DNA from 2 places in the Antrihabitans spumae genome. Region 1 is predicted to be linked to the other one. Evidence: riboswitches for the same ligand, from Rfam matches in the RefSeq annotation. Region 1 holds a riboswitch; the other holds the start of a gene.
The links. A riboswitch is a leader RNA that binds a small molecule or an ion and turns the genes downstream of it on or off. The one in region 1 is predicted to bind S-adenosylmethionine.
Positions count from the first base shown of each region.

Region 2: it holds a riboswitch for S-adenosylmethionine, as region 1 does, so the genes downstream of both, metH (methionine synthase) here and ACHIRB_RS16390 (bifunctional o-acetylhomoserine/o-acetylserine sulfhydrylase) in region 1, are expected to answer to the same signal.

Region 1 is NZ_JBIMSN010000062.1:229,814-237,513, reverse strand. It holds gene ACHIRB_RS16400 (MFS transporter) at 1-1,025, opposite strand, end outside; gene ACHIRB_RS16395 (NADP-dependent isocitrate dehydrogenase) at 1,103-2,326, opposite strand; SAM riboswitch class IV at 2,539-2,648, shown strand; gene ACHIRB_RS16390 (bifunctional o-acetylhomoserine/o-acetylserine sulfhydrylase) at 2,730-4,025, shown strand; gene metX (homoserine O-acetyltransferase MetX) at 4,022-5,161, shown strand; gene ACHIRB_RS16380 (DUF3017 domain-containing protein) at 5,172-5,417, opposite strand; gene ACHIRB_RS16375 (bifunctional methylenetetrahydrofolate dehydrogenase/methenyltetrahydrofolate cyclohydrolase) at 5,482-6,321, opposite strand; gene ACHIRB_RS16370 (pentapeptide repeat-containing protein) at 6,359-6,964, opposite strand; gene ACHIRB_RS16365 (tRNA (cytidine(34)-2'-O)-methyltransferase) at 6,998-7,462, shown strand; gene ACHIRB_RS16360 (DUF4349 domain-containing protein) at 7,471-7,700, opposite strand, start outside.
Region 2 is NZ_JBIMSN010000016.1:49,340-57,039, forward strand. It holds gene ACHIRB_RS03625 (hypothetical protein) at 1-258, shown strand, start outside; gene metH (methionine synthase) at 282-3,848, opposite strand; SAM riboswitch class IV at 3,953-4,068, opposite strand; gene ACHIRB_RS03635 (PAC2 family protein) at 4,154-5,047, shown strand; gene ACHIRB_RS03640 (MFS transporter) at 5,068-6,195, shown strand; gene ACHIRB_RS03645 (AMP-binding protein) at 6,241-7,700, shown strand, end outside.

The DNA of each region.
Region 1 (7,700 bases):
TGCGCATCTGCCGCCACGTCCATCAGCCGGGTTTGCAGCCCGGGGACCAAAGCGGCTCCCGCCGCGCCGATGGCGAACACGCCGACAACTGCGGTATACGGGTTGTGCGCAGCAGCGACGAACAACGCGAGCACGACGGCCATCGTTGCCAGCAGCGCGAAGAGGCTGGGAATCAACGCCCTATCGGCGAGGATGCCGCCGACGATGTTGCCGACGACCATCCCGACGCCGTAGACCATCAGAACGACCGGAACCCAGGCGATCGGCAACCCGGCCACGTCGGTCAGCGTGGTGCTGACGTAGGTGTACACGGCGAACATGCCGCCGAAGCCGACAGTGCCGACCGCAAGGGTCAACCACACCTGGGAGCGGCGCAGTGCACCGAGTTCGGTGATCGGATTCGTTATGGCGACGCCGTGCAGGTCCGGCACCCAACGCACGAGCGCGGCGACCGTGGCAACGCCGATGACGGTGACGATCGTAAAGGCGCTGCGCCAGCCGAAATGTTGACCAAGGGCAGCGGCGGCCGGGACCCCGACGACGTTCGCGACGCTGAGGCCGAGCATCACCGTGGCAACGGCTTTGGCTCGCTGTCCAGCGGGAACGAGTGACGCGGCGGCAAGGGACGCGACACCGAAATACGCACCGTGTGGCAAGCCTGCGACGAAGCGCGAGACCATGAGCCACTCGTAGCTCGGCGCGAACACGGTGGCGGCATTGCCGATGGTGAAGGCGACCATCAAGCCGATGAGGACCAGCTTTCGCGGGAGGCGTGCCGTGGCGGCTGCAAGCAGCGGGGCTCCGACGACGACGCCAAGCGCGTAGGCGGAAATGACATGGCCCGCGGTCGGCTCGGATACGCCGATGCCCGACGCGATGTCGGGAAGTAGGCCCATCGCCACGAATTCGGTGGTGCCGATACCGAAACCACCCATCGCGAGGGCGAGCATCGCCCAGCGGCGGGTTCCGGAGTTGGCCGAGTCGGTGCTGGCCAGCTCAGCACGTGGCGCGGTTGTAGTAGGCACGCTTGCGTACAACCGCCTCGAGGAGCGGAAATCATCCCGATGCGGCGGTGAAGTCGGTCACTGACAACAGGCGGCTATCAGCGCAATGCCTTCTGCAGGTTCTCGTCGAGTGCGCCGAGGAACTCCTCGGTCGTCAGATAACCCTGATCGCCGCCGACCAGCAGTGCGAGGTCCTTCGTCATCTGACCGCCCTCGACGGTCGTGATGACAACGTCTTCCAGCGCCTGCGCGAAGCCGATCACGTCGGGAGTGCTGTCTAGTTTGCCCCGGTGCTCCAGTCCACGGGTCCACGCGAAGATCGATGCAATCGGATTCGTCGATGTCGGCTTACCGGCCTGATGCTGCCGATAGTGCCGCGTGACCGTACCGTGCGCCGCTTCGGCCTCGCAGGTCTTGCCGTCCGGCGTAAGCAGCACCGAGGTCATCAGGCCGAGGGAGCCGAAGCCCTGGGCGACCGTATCGGACTGCACGTCGCCGTCGTAGTTCTTGCAAGCCCAGACGTAGCCGCCCTCCCACTTCATCGACGACGCGACCATGTCGTCGATGAGGCGGTGTTCGTAAGTCAATCCGGCGGCGTCGAACTCGGCCTTGAACTCTTTTTCGTAGATGTCCTGGAACGTGTCCTTGAACTGGCCGTCGTACGCCTTGAGGATCGTGTTCTTCGTGGACAAATACACCGGATAGTTCTGCTGCAGGCCGTAATTCAGCGAGGCCCGCGCGAAGTCGATGATCGACTGATTGAAGTTGTACTGCCCCTGCACGACTCCGCCGAGGCTTTCCTCTGTGAAGTGCACCAACTCGTGCTGGATCGGTTCGTCGCCGTTGTCGGGTGTGTAGGTGATGGTGACGGTGCCCGGCCCGGGGACCTTGAAGTCGGTCGCGCGGTATTGATCGCCGAACGCGTGGCGGCCGATGATGATCGGCTTGGTCCAGCCAGGGACCAACCGCGGCACGTTGGAGATGATGATCGGCGCACGAAAGATCGTGCCGCCCAGTATATTTCGAATCGTGCCGTTGGGCGAACGCCACATCTTCTTGAGGCCGAATTCCTCGACGCGATCTTCGTCCGGCGTGATGGTCGCGCACTTGACGCCGACACCGTGCTTCTTGATGGCGTTGGCGGCGTCGACCGTCACCTGATCGTCGGTCTCGTCCCGATATTCGATGCCGAGGTCGTAGTACTCCAGGTTCACGTCGAGATAAGGATGGATCAGCTTTTCTTTGATGAACTTCCAGATGATCCGCGTCATCTCGTCGCCGTCGAGCTCGACGACGGTGCCTTCTACCTTGATCTTCGACATGGGTGTTTCGCGTCCTCCTGAGAAGGTCTTCCCTCGGTGCTGCGGCCGCGAACGCACCTTGTGGGCGCGCTTGCGGCATCAACAGTCAACGTATACGGCTGCGCCTGTCAGCGTGCCTATCAATGCTAAACATGACGGTCGTCCGTGTCGGAACACAATCTGCCAACCCCGGTAGTTCGATTATTCGGAGCGGACATATACGATGTTCGCCAGGTCACGAGCATCAGCGACAAGCCCCGGCTCGCTGGTCGGCAACCCTCCTTCGCGGCGGGGTGCCCCGGGTGATGACAAGGCCCTCGACAGTCGAGAGCAAGCGCGCCGTAGGAGGTTTCAAAATGTGTTGCTGTAGCGGATAGACCCCATCCCCCGCCCCGCATTCCCATTACCTTTCTCTGGAGTTTCCATGACTGAATCCGTTGCGCCCGAATGGTCTTTCGAGACCAAGCAAGTTCACGTCGGCCAGGTCCCCGACGGCACGACCAACGCGCGCGCACTGCCGATCTACCAGACCACGTCCTACACGTTCAACAACACCGACCACGCCGCAGCCCTGTTCGGACTTGCCGAGCCTGGCAACATCTACACCCGCATCATGAACCCGACTCAGGATGCCGTCGAACAGCGCGTCGCGGCACTCGAAGGCGGCGTCGCAGCTCTGCTCGTCGCATCGGGTCAGGCCGCCGAGACCTACTCGATTCTGAACATCGCAGGCGCCGGCGACCACATCGTGTCGAGCCCTCGCCTCTACGGCGGCACCTACAACCTCTTCCACTACTCGCTGCCCAAGCTCGGCATCGAGGTGTCGTTCGTCGAAGATCCGGACGACCTCGAGCAGTGGCGCGCCGCAATCCGCCCGAACACAAAAGCCTTCTTCGGTGAGACGATCTCGAACCCGAAGAACGATATCTTCGACATCCCCGGTGTCTCGGCCGTCGCGCACGAGTCGGGTATCCCGCTCATCGTCGACAACACCGTCGCGACGCCGTACCTGATCCAGCCGCTGAAGCACGGCGCCGACATCGTCGTGCACTCCGCGACGAAGTACCTCGGCGGACACGGTTCCGCCATTGCCGGCGTGATCGTCGACGGTGGCACGTTCGACTGGACTCAGGGTCGCTTCCCCGGATTCACGACACCCGATCCCAGCTACCACGGTGTCGTGTTCGCCGATCTCGGCGCGCCGGCCTTTTCCTTGAAGGCCCGTGTCCAGTTGCTCCGCGACCTCGGTGCGGCAATATCGCCGTTCAACGCCTTCCTGATCAGCCAAGGTATCGAGACCTTGAGCCTGCGGGTCGAGCGTCACGTCCAGAACGCCAAGGCGGTCGCCGAGTGGCTCGAAGCCCGTCCTGAGGTGACGTCCGTTGCCTACGCAGGCCTGCCGTCGTCGCCTTGGTACGAGCTCGGACAGAAGCTCGCGCCGAAGGGCGCAGGCGCGATCGTGGCGTTCGAGGTGGCCGGTGGCGTCGACGCAGGCAAGCGCTTCGTCAACGCGCTGACGCTGCACAGCCATGTCGCTAACATCGGTGACGTGCGTTCACTGGTGATCCACCCGGCTTCGACGACCCACTCGCAGCTGACTCCCGAGGAACAGCTCGCATCGGGTGTCACCCCCGGTCTCGTCCGTCTGGCAGTCGGCATCGAAGGTATCGCCGACATTCTTGCCGACCTCGAGGTTGGGCTGACGGCGGCAGCATCTTGACAGTGAGTAAATCTCGAGCAGCACGTCCGGAGGCGGTTCTGCCGCCTCCGGACGGGCGGCTCGGCAGCGTGTCGATCGGCGAGGTCGTACTCGAAAGCGGCGCAGTGATTCCCGAGGTCACCCTCGCGGTCCAACGCTGGGGCGCGCTGTCTCCGAACAAGGACAACATCGTGCTCGTCGAGCACGCGCTGACCGGCGATTCGCACATCACCGGTCCCGCGAACTCCGAGCATCCTTCACCCGGTTGGTGGAACGGCATGGTCGGGCCGGGCGCACCGATCGACACCGACGAATGGTGCGTCGTGGCAACCAACGTGCTCGGCGGCTGCCGCGGCACCACGGGCCCCGGTTCGATCGCACCGGACGGCAAGGTCTGGGGTTCCCGTTTCCCCGAAATCTCGATCCGCGACCAGGTGTCGGCCGAAATCGCTCTTGCCGATGCCTTCGGTGTCGAGCGGCTCGCATCGGTCGTCGGCGGATCCATGGGCGGCATGCGTGTGTTGGAGTGGATGGTCGGTGCGCCCGATCGCGTGTCCTCCGCACTTGTGCTCGCCGTCGGGGCTCGCGCGACAGCCGACCAGATCGGCACACAGACGACCCAGATCGCCGCGATTCAGGCCGACCCGGACTGGCAGGGCGGCGACTATCACGGCACCGGCCGCACTCCGACGACGGGCATCGGCATCGCCCGCCGGATCGCACATCTGACCTACCGGACCGAGTTCGAACTCGACCATCGTTTCGAGAACTTCTCGCAGGAGGACGAAAACCCCTGGGAGGGTGGGCGTTACGCGGTCGAAAGCTACCTCGAGCACCAGGCCGAGAAGCTGATCGCGCGCTTCGATCCCGCAACCTACGTCCTGCTGACCGAGGCGATGAACCGCCACGACGTCGGTCGCAACCGAGGTGGCGTCGAAGCCGCGCTTCGTGCAACGCAGGTGCCGTGTGTGGTCGGCGGTGTCGACTCCGATCGCCTGTACCCGCTGCGGACCCAGCAGGAACTCGCAGACCTCCTACCGGGTTGTCGTGGGCTGGAGATCGTGCATTCGAAGGACGGTCACGACGGCTTCCTCACCGAAGCGACAGCGGTCGCAACACTGCTGGACGAGACGATGGAACTCGCGCGACGGGGTTAGATCTTTGCCGCTAACCCGTGCCGAGCGGATCGATCGATGCAGCAAGCAGAACGATTGCCGCGCCAACCGCTGTCATCGCGCCGACATCGAACCATCGACCCCTGACTGCGAGCAGCCCGACGCGATCGGTCGGTAGACACAGCCGAAACGCCGCGCCGAGCAGGGTCGCCGAGCCGAACACCAATGCTCCGCGACGCCACCGTTCGGACAGGATGAACACGACGGCAAGTGCGACGACCGCGACGACCACCACCATCGGGAGGTGGCAGCGGACGTACAGCACGATGCGACTGCGGCCGGTCCGGCTCGTCACTTGCTCGTCATTCCTGTTCGGCCCGTTCGACGACATTGGACAGCAGGAATGCGCGAGTGAGCGGTCCGACACCACCCGGGTTCGGTGAGAGGAAGCCTGCAACATCGGCGACGTCGACCGCGAGATCGCCAACACGTCCATCGGGACCACGGGTCGCGCCGACGTCGATGACCGCAGCGCCCGGCCGGACCATGTCCTTGGTGATCAATCCCGGTACGCCCGCTGCCGCAACCACGATGTCGGCACGACGCACTTCGGCGGCGAGATCACGAGTTCCGGTGTGGCACAGCGTCACTGTGGCATTCTCAGACCGTCTGGTCAGCATGAGGCCAAGCGGTCGGCCGACGGTGATGCCGCGGCCGACAATGACGACGTTCGCACCGGCGATCGGCACGTCGTAGCGCCGCAGGAGGTGGACTATGCCCCGCGGCGTGCACGGCAACGCCGACTCCTTGCCGAGCACCAGACGGCCGAGGTTGACCGGATGCAGACCGTCGGCGTCCTTGTCGGGATCGATCCGTTCCAGCGCGGCGTTCTCGTCGAGGTGCTTCGGCAGCGGGACCTGGACGATGTAGCCCGTGCAGGCGGGATCGGCGTTCAGTTCGTCGATGGTGTCGTCGAGTTGCGCCTGGCTCACATCGGCAGGCAGGTCGCGGCGGATCGAATTGATGCCGACCTTCGCGCAGTCGCTGTGCTTGAGACGGACGTACGTTGCCGAGCCAGGATCGTCGCCGACCAGCACCGTGCCGAGGCCGGGCGTGATTCCACGCTCCCGCAGCAATGCAACTCGTTTGGTCAGGTCCTCGAAGATTTCGTCACGGGTCGCTTTGCCGTCAAGGAGAATCACAACTCCATTGTTTCAGACGCGAGTGCGCGATCCCGCGCTACTCGACGATCAGGCCGTTCGCGCGCGCGTAGGCGACCGCTTGGGTCAGTTCGATTCGTGCACCGTCGACCTTGGCCGACATCCACAGTTGTGCATCCATCCGAGCGCCCCGCAGATCGGCGTTGTCCAACTTCAGGCCGATCGTGCGGGCACCCGTCAGATCGACCGAGTGCAGCGATGCGCCGCGAAAGTCCGCCTGCACCAGGCTCGCCTCGCGAAACCGGCAATCGCTCAGGTCCACTTTCCGCAGATCTGCGCCACCGAGCGACGCCAGCGAGAAGTCGACCTCCTCCAGCACGATGGGCCGCATTCGACACCGCTCGAACACCGATCCCAGCATCGAGCAGCCACGAAACGTGCCGTGCCACAGTGTGGTTCCCGTGAACGTGCACGATCTGAACGCCGACGCGACGTGGACGGAACTACCGAGGTCCGCGCCGGTGAAGTCGCACTCGGTGAACACGACACGTTCGGTTGTCAGGCCGGACAGGTCGGCGTCGCGGAACGAGCAGCGGGTGTAGTGCCGATCGGACAGGCGCTGCTCCGACAACTGCGCTTCGGAATAGTCCTCGTCGACGAACTCCTCGAAATCGACGCTAGCCATAACTCCATTTTCCGCCTCTGACAGGCTGGTCGGGTGTTTCGACTGATGTTCCACGAGCCCCGCATCCCACCCAACACCGGTAACGCCATTCGCTTGAGTGCCGGCACCGGGTGCGAACTGCATCTGGTAGGCCCGCTCGGCTTCGACATGTCCGAGCCCAAGCTGCGTCGCGCCGGACTCGACTACCACGACCTCGCGTCGGTGACCGTGCACGAGGACCTGCCGTCGGCGTGGGCAGCGCTACAGCCCGAACGGGTGTACGCGTTCACCGCGCACGCGACGACGTCCTACGCCGATATCGCCTACCTGCCCGGCGACGTTCTGCTGTTCGGTCCGGAGCCGACCGGGCTGTCCGACGAGGTCCTCAACGACCCACACGTCACCGAGCAGCTGCGGATTCCGATGCTGGCGGGGCGACGCTCACTCAATCTTGCGAACGCGGCGTCGGTCGCTCTATACGAGGCGTGGCGACAAAACGACTTCGGCGGTGGGGTCTAGCGCCCAGATCACTTGTCTGCAGCAGGGGCTTCCTCGTGCTCGCGGGTCGGCTCGGGTTGTGGCTGTGGTTGCTGCCGCCCGGGACGACGGGTCCGCCCGAGCACGCGCCAGCCGATCCAGATCACAGCCCCGACGACCGCGAGGAAGCCGAGCCACGGGATGGCTTTGCCGATGAAGACCACGACCGCACCGATCGCGTCGACGAGGGAATTCCAGCCTGCGACGATACCGTCCCAGA
Region 2 (7,700 bases), on a different contig from region 1:
GTGACCGTCGACGACTATTACCTCGGCGCAGCGGTCTCGCCTGTACGGTCACGCGTGGTCGGGCTCGATTTCACGACCAATATCCTCGACGTGATCCCGACCTTCGTCCGAGCCTTCTACGATCCCGATCCGAACTCCAAAGGTCCGACCGAGATCCGTACCGAACTCGACGGACGTGTCGGTGAAGTCAACGTCGTCGTTTCCGATCCGGATGTCGGCGAACGAGAAGTCACCCTCACCCGCACCGACGCGGTCTGACCCAGCCGGAGTGCTGCATCACCTCAGACGTTGAAGTACTTCGCCTCGGGGTGATGCAGAACGAACGCGTCGGTCGACTGCTCCGGATGCAGCTGCAGCTCTTCCGACAGCACGACACCGATTCGCTCGGAATCGAGTAGCGCAACCAGCTTCGCCCGATCTTCCAGGTCCGGGCACGCACCGTAGCCGAAGGAGTAACGGGCGCCGCGGTAGCCGAGCTTGAAGTACTCCGACACATCGGACGGGTCGTCCTCGGCGAGACTGTGACCGCCGAGCACCAATTCCTCACGGACGCGGCGATGCCAGTACTCGGCGAGAGCTTCGGTCAGCTGTACACCGATGCCGTGTACCTCGAGGTAGTCGCGGTAGGAGTCGGCAGCGAAAAGTTCGTTGGCGAAATCTGCGATCGGCTGACCCATCGTCACCAATTGGAACGGCAACACGTCGACGGAACCGTCCGCAACGGCCTTCTCCCTCGACCTGACGAAGTCGGCGATACACAGGAAGCGGTCGCGCTGCTGGCGCGGGAACGTGAAGCGATACCGTTCCGCCGCATCGGGTTCCGGGCTCTCGAGCACGATCACGTCGTCACCCTCGGACACGGCCGGGAAGTAGCCGTAGACAACCGCGGCATGAGCGAGGATGCCGTCGCTGGTGAGGCGATCGAGCCAGTACCGCAGGCGCGGACGTCCTTCCGACTCGACCAGCTCCTCGTACGTCGCGCCTTCGCCTGCCCGCTGACCGCGCAGTCCCCACTGGCCGAGGAACAGAGCACGTTCGTCCAACAGATTCGAATATTCGGACAGCGCAACACCTTTGACGATGCGACTCCCCCAGAACGGCGGTGTCGGCACAGGAAGATCTGCCGCGACGTCGGAGCGCTCGGGAACAACGACGGGAACCTCTGCGGCCTTTCGTTTTTCGGCGATCTTGCGGGAACGCTCGTGCCGCGCTTTACGTTCGGCCGCCTTCTCACGTTCCGCGATCGCTTCGGGGCTGTCCGGATCGGGTCCACCGCCGCGTTTGCGCGTCATGATGGTGTCCATCAACCGCAGACCTTCGAAAGCGTCACGGGCGTAACTGACTTCGCCGTCGTACACCTCGGTCAGGTCGTTCTCGACGTAGGACCGTGTGAGCGCCGCGCCACCGAGCATGACGGGGAACTGCCCCGCAACACCCTTGGCGTTCAGTTCGAGCAGGTTCTCCTTCATCACGACTGTCGACTTCACGAGCAGGCCGGACATACCGATGACGTCGGCCTTCTTGTCGATCGCGGCATCGAGGATCGACGCAATCGGTTGTTTGATACCGAGGTTGACGACCTCGTAGCCGTTGTTCGACAGGATGATGTCGACCAGGTTCTTACCGATGTCGTGGACGTCGCCCTTGACGGTCGCGATCACCATGCGGCCCTTGCCGTCGTCGTCGGTCGCCTCCATGTGAGGTTCCAGATAGGCGACAGCAGCCTTCATCACTTCGGCAGACTGCAGCACGAAAGGCAACTGCATCTGACCGGAGCCGAACAGTTCGCCGACCGTCTTCATCCCGGACAGCAACGTCTCGTTGATGATTTCGAGGGGCTTCTTGGTGAGCATCGCCTCGTCGAGATCGACGTCGAGACCGTTTCGGTCACCGTCGACGATCCGGCGTTCCAGCCGCTCGAACAGCGGCAGCTTGGCCAACTCCTCGGCTCTCGACTCACGGGCATCGGCCGCCGAGACGCCTTCGAACAGCGCCATCAACGTCTGCAGCGGGTCGTAGTCGTCGCGGCGACGGTCGTAAACGAGGTCGAGTGCGGTCTGCCGCTGTTCCTCGGGGATCCGCGCCATCGGCAGGATCTTCGACGCATGCACGATCGCGGTGTCGAGACCGGCCTCGATGCACTCGTTCAGGAACACGGAGTTGAGCACCTGCCGCGCAGCGGGATTGAGGCCGAACGAGATGTTGGAAAGCCCGAGTGTCGTGTGGATCTCCGGATGCAGCCGCTTGATCTCGCGGATGGCCTCGATCGTCTCGATGCCGTCGCGCCGGACCTCCTCCTGGCCCGTCGAGATCGGGAACGTGAGAGCGTCGATGATGATGTCGCTCTCCGACAATCCCCAGTTGCCGGTGATGTCCGCGATCAGCCGCTCGGCGATCCGGACCTTCCACTCGGCGGTACGCGCCTGACCCTCTTCGTCGATCGTCAACGCGACGACCGCCGCACCGTGTTCCTTCACGAGCGACATGATCTGCTGGAAGCGCGAATCGGGTCCGTCGCCGTCCTCGTAGTTGACGGAGTTGACCGCGCAACGCCCGCCGAGGTGTTCTAGACCAGCCTTCAGCACAGCGGGTTCGGTGGAGTCGAGCATGATCGGCAACGTCGACGCGGTCGCCAATCTGCTTGCGAGAGCAGACATGTCCGCGGCACCGTCACGGCCAACGTAGTCGACGTTGAGGTCGAGCATGTGCGCGCCGTCGCGCGTCTGATCCTTCGCGATATCGAGGCACTTCTCGTAGTCCTCGGCAAGCATCGCCTCACGAAAAGCCTTGGAGCCGTTGGAGTTCGTACGTTCGCCGATCATCAGGATGCTGGCATCCTGCTCGAAAGGCACTGCCGTGTAGAGCGAAGAAACGCCAGGCTCGCTGATGTGCTTACGCGTGCCCCGCTCGACATCGCGCACGGCCGCCGCAACCTGACGAATGTGCTCTGGCGTTGTGCCGCAACAGCCGCCGACCAACGCCAGACCGTATTCGCGTACGAAACCACTCAGTGCGATTGCCAGCTCTTCCGGTGACAGCGGGTATTCCGCGCCGTTGGCACCGAGGACTGGCAGACCTGCGTTCGGCATCACCGACACCGGCAGCTTCGAGTACTTCGAAAGATGGCGGAGGTGCTCGCTCATCTCGTCGGGTCCCGTTGCGCAGTTGAGCCCGATCAGGTCGACGCCGAGCGGCTCGATAGCCGTCAGCGCGGCGCCGATCTCGCTGCCGACCAGCATGGTTCCGGTTGTTTCCACAGTGACGTGGGTGATGATCGGCAGCCGCCTGCCGAGCTTTGCCATCGCGTTCTGGCTGCCGATGATCGCGGCCTTGACCTGCAGCAGGTCCTGACACGTCTCGATCAGGATGGCGTCGGCACCACCGTCGATCATGCCGAGCGCGGACTCCGTGTAGGCGTCGCGCAACACGGCGTACGGGGCGTGTCCGAGGGTGGGCAGCTTGGTGCCGGGGCCCATCGAACCGAGGACGAAACGTGGCATCCTGTCGCGACCTGGACCCATCTCGTCGGCAACGTCGCGCGCTAGCTGAGTGCCCTTCTCGGACAGCTCACGAATGCGATCGGAGATGTCGTAATCGGCAAGGTTCGGCAGGTTGCAGCCGAAGGTGTTCGTCTCGACTGCGTCGGCGCCCGCTTCGAAATACGCGCGGTGAATGTCTTTGAGCACATCGGGGCGCGTGTCGTTGAGAATTTCGTTGCAGCCCTCCAGCCCGAGAAAATCGTCGAGGGTGAGGTCGGCAGCCTGCAACATCGTGCCCATCGCACCGTCGCCGATGACAACACGCTGATCGAGCGCATCGAGCAGTGCAGAGTGCAGTGGCAAAGACATGCGCTCCAGAATAGTGGGGGCCTCAACAGTGTGATCTTCAGACGTATCCGGCTCACGGCCAGAACTACGCGGTGCAGCGGCAACCATCGGCACATCCCCTCGTCTATCCACGCTTGCCGCACCCGAATCGGACGTGCGGCCTGGTCGTCACCCGGAGCACCCCACCGTGGCGGAGGGTTGCCGACCAGCGAGCCGGGGCTGTGCGCTGGTACTCATGACCAACGTCAAGGCTGGCAGGGGATGGCTTTCGTTGTCAAACGGCGCTATGTGAAGAGGCGGACCCGCCCTGGTCGTAGGCTGTGTCGGTGAGTTCCGAAGAGTTCCCGGTCGTAGCCGACCTCGATCTGCCTACGCTGCGCGATCCGATCCTCGTCGCGGCGTTCGAAGGCTGGAACGACGCCGGTGATGCGGCAAGCGGTGCAGTCGAGCATCTCGAACTGATCTGGGATGCCGAGCCGCTGGCAGAGCTCGATTCCGAGGATTATTACGACTACCAGGTAAATCGACCGACGGTGAAGCAGATCGACGGCGTCACCCGGGAGATCCAGTGGCCGTCGACCATGCTGTCGGTGTGTTCGCCTCCCGGTAGCGAACGCGATGTTGTGCTGCTTCGCGGTATCGAGCCCAACATGCGCTGGCGCAGTTTCTGCGACGATCTGCTCGAATTCGTCGAGCAACTCGGCGTCAGCACCGTCGTGATCCTCGGCGCGCTGCTCGCCGATACCCCGCACACCCGCCCGGTTCCGGTCACCGGTTCGGCCTACAGCAAAGAGGCCGCCGAGCAGTTCAAACTCGAACAGACCAGGTACGAGGGCCCGACCGGCATCACCGGCGTGCTGCAGGACCACTGCGTCAAGGCGGGTGTTCCCGCGGTGTCGTTCTGGGCGGCCGTTCCGCATTACGTGTCGCAGCCGCCCAATCCGAAGGCGACGATCGCCTTGCTGCAGCGGGTCGAGGACGTGCTCGACGTCGAGGTTCCGCTCGGTGAACTACCGACCCAGGCCGAGGATTGGGAAGAGGCGGTCACGGAGATGACGGCCGAGGACGAAGAAATCGCCGAGTACGTCCGCTCGCTGGAAGAACGTGGCGACGCCGAGATCGACATCTCCGACGCCATCTCCAAGATCGACGGCGATGCGCTCGCAGCCGAATTCGAAAAGTACCTTCGCCGGCGCGGGCCTGGCAGCTTCGGACTGTAACCACGGGTGAGGACCACAGCGTGAGTCGCCTCCGCACGCTCGCCCTCTACGCGGGTGGGTTTCTCGGACCGTTCGGTGGCGGAGTCGTCACGGCGATGCTCCCGGAGATGGGCAACGACCTCGGCGTCAGCTCTCCCGCAGCAGCATCGACGCTCGCGGCGTACCTGTTCCCCTTCGCAATCTTGATGTTGGTCTCCGGCACACTCGGTGCACGCTGGGGTCAATTCCGCACTGTCCGAATCGCTTACGCCGTGTACGTCGTCGCGTCGCTGGCCTGCGTCGTCGCACCGAGTCTGTCGTTTCTGTTGGTACCGAGAGCAATTCAGGGGTGCGCGAATGCCTTCACCACTCCCCTGCTGTTGGCATCGCTTGCGTCGATAACTCCCAAGGCGCGGCTCGGTCGTGCGCTCGGCACGTTCTCGGCACTGCAGGCAGCAGGCCAGACGACGGCGCCGCTGGTGGGCGGGCTTGCGGCAGAGGTGAATTGGCGGCTCGCGTTCGTCGCCGTTGCTGTGGTCGCAGCGATATTGGGAATCGTCGGATTGCCCACCGGCGCACAGGTGTCGGGACGCGAAGTGAAGCTGCGCCAAGCTTTACGGCCGGATGTCGTACGCATCGGACTGGTCGCGTTCCTCGGATGGGGCGCACTCGGCGGTCTGAACTTTCTGGTCGCCTTCCGCGCCGAGGATGCGTTCGGCCTCGGCCCCACGCAGCGTGGCCTGCTGCTCACCGGCTTCGGAATCGCAGGAATCATCGCCGCCCGGCCCGTCGGAAATGCGATCGACAGGATCGGTGCGCGCCGGTCGGTACTGATCGGCGCCACCTGCGGTGCCGTTCTCGTCACGCTCGCGGGGACCGCCGGACTGCTCGTCGTCGCCGCTGCCGCGTGGGCCGCCGCAGGCGTTGCGGGTCAGGGCATCCTCGTCGGCGTCAATGCAGCGGTACTCGGCCTGCGCGGACCGAATCAGGGCGGCGCGCTCTCGGTTGTGCAGTCGTTGCGCTTCTCGGGGCAGGCGCTCGCGCCGGTGCTGCTCACACCGCTCTACGGTGTGCACCCGACCACTGCGTTCGTGATTCCCGCGGTGCTGCTCGCACTGGTGGCACCGGTGCTGATGCCGCGTCCGCGGGCCGAGACCGAACCGGTCTGACATCGCTCGGTGTGCGAGGTAAGCCTTGCCAACTATGATCCGGTGGTGGCGCCATCAACCGAACGTGCGACGACGCGACTCGTCGACGAGCTGGCGCGCCATGGTGAGCGCACAGCAATCGTGTCGGGCACCGACGAGGTGTCCTACCGCCGCCTCGCCGCGCTCGTGCACGATGCCGCCGCACGCTTCGGGACCGAACGGCGGTTGGTGCTGATCGCGGGTCGCAACGACATCGAGGCGGTCGTCGCATACCTCGGAGCGCTCGCCGCCCGTCAGCCGGTGTTACTCGTGCCGGGCGATCCGCAGTACGACGCGACGTCCCTCGTCGATACCTACGATCCCGACATCGTGATCGAACAGCGCAGCGGCAGTTGGCATTTCGACGAACGACGGTCGGTGTCCAGGCACACGCTGCATCCCGATCTGGCACTGCTGCTCAGCACGTCGGGTTCGACTGGTTCGCCGAAGCTGGTTCGCCTCTCACGCGCGAACCTGCGATCGAACGCCGAATCGATTGCAACCTACCTCGACATCCGCCACACCGACCGAGCGATGACCAGCCTTCCGATGAACTATTGCTACGGCTTGTCGGTCCTGCACAGTCACCTGCTTCGGGGTGCCGGAATCGTGCTGACGGACGCGTCTGTCGTCGATGCCGAGTTCTGGGACCTTTTCGGTCGGCATCGGGCGACAACGTTTGCCGGCGTCCCCTATACGTTCGATCTGCTCGACAAAATCGGATTCGAGCACATGCACCTGCCGCATCTGCGCTACCTCACCCAGGCAGGCGGTCGGCTCGCTCCCGACCGGGTCGCACGGTACGCCGCACTCGGCGAACGCGACGGCTGGGATCTGTTCGTCATGTACGGCGCAACGGAAGCGACCGCTCGGATGGCGTATCTCCCACCGCACCTGGCACGGTCGCATCCGAACGCGATCGGTGTCGCGATACCCGGTGGGTCTTTTCGCATCGACCGCAGCGGGGACGAAATCGATCCCGACGCGGGCGAACTCGTCTACTCGGGCCCGAACGTGATGATGGGCTACGCCGAATCGGCGGCAGATCTCGCCGCCGGAGCAACGGTCGACGAGCTTCGTACCGGCGATATCGCCAAACGCGGCGCTGACGGCCTGTACGAAATACTCGGCAGGTCCGCACGCTTCGTCAAACTCTTCGGCCTCCGGATCGACCTGCCTCGCGTCGAAGCCGCACTCGACACTGCAGGAATTACGGCCTCGTGTATCGACGGCGACGATGAACTTGTCGTTGCTTTCGAAGGCGCGCTTGCACCGGCGAAGGTCCGTGCGATCGCGGCTGCCGCGTCGGGTCTACCTGCGGCTGCAGTCCGCGCCTGCCGAGTCGCCGAACTGCCGCGCCTGCATTCCGGCAAGCCGGACTATCCCGAGATCCGCACACTGGGCCGCGCCGAGGCCACAAGTACCGCACGGACCGGAAGCGAGCTTCGCGAACTGTTCGCGCAGGTGCTGCGACTCGATGTCGCCGA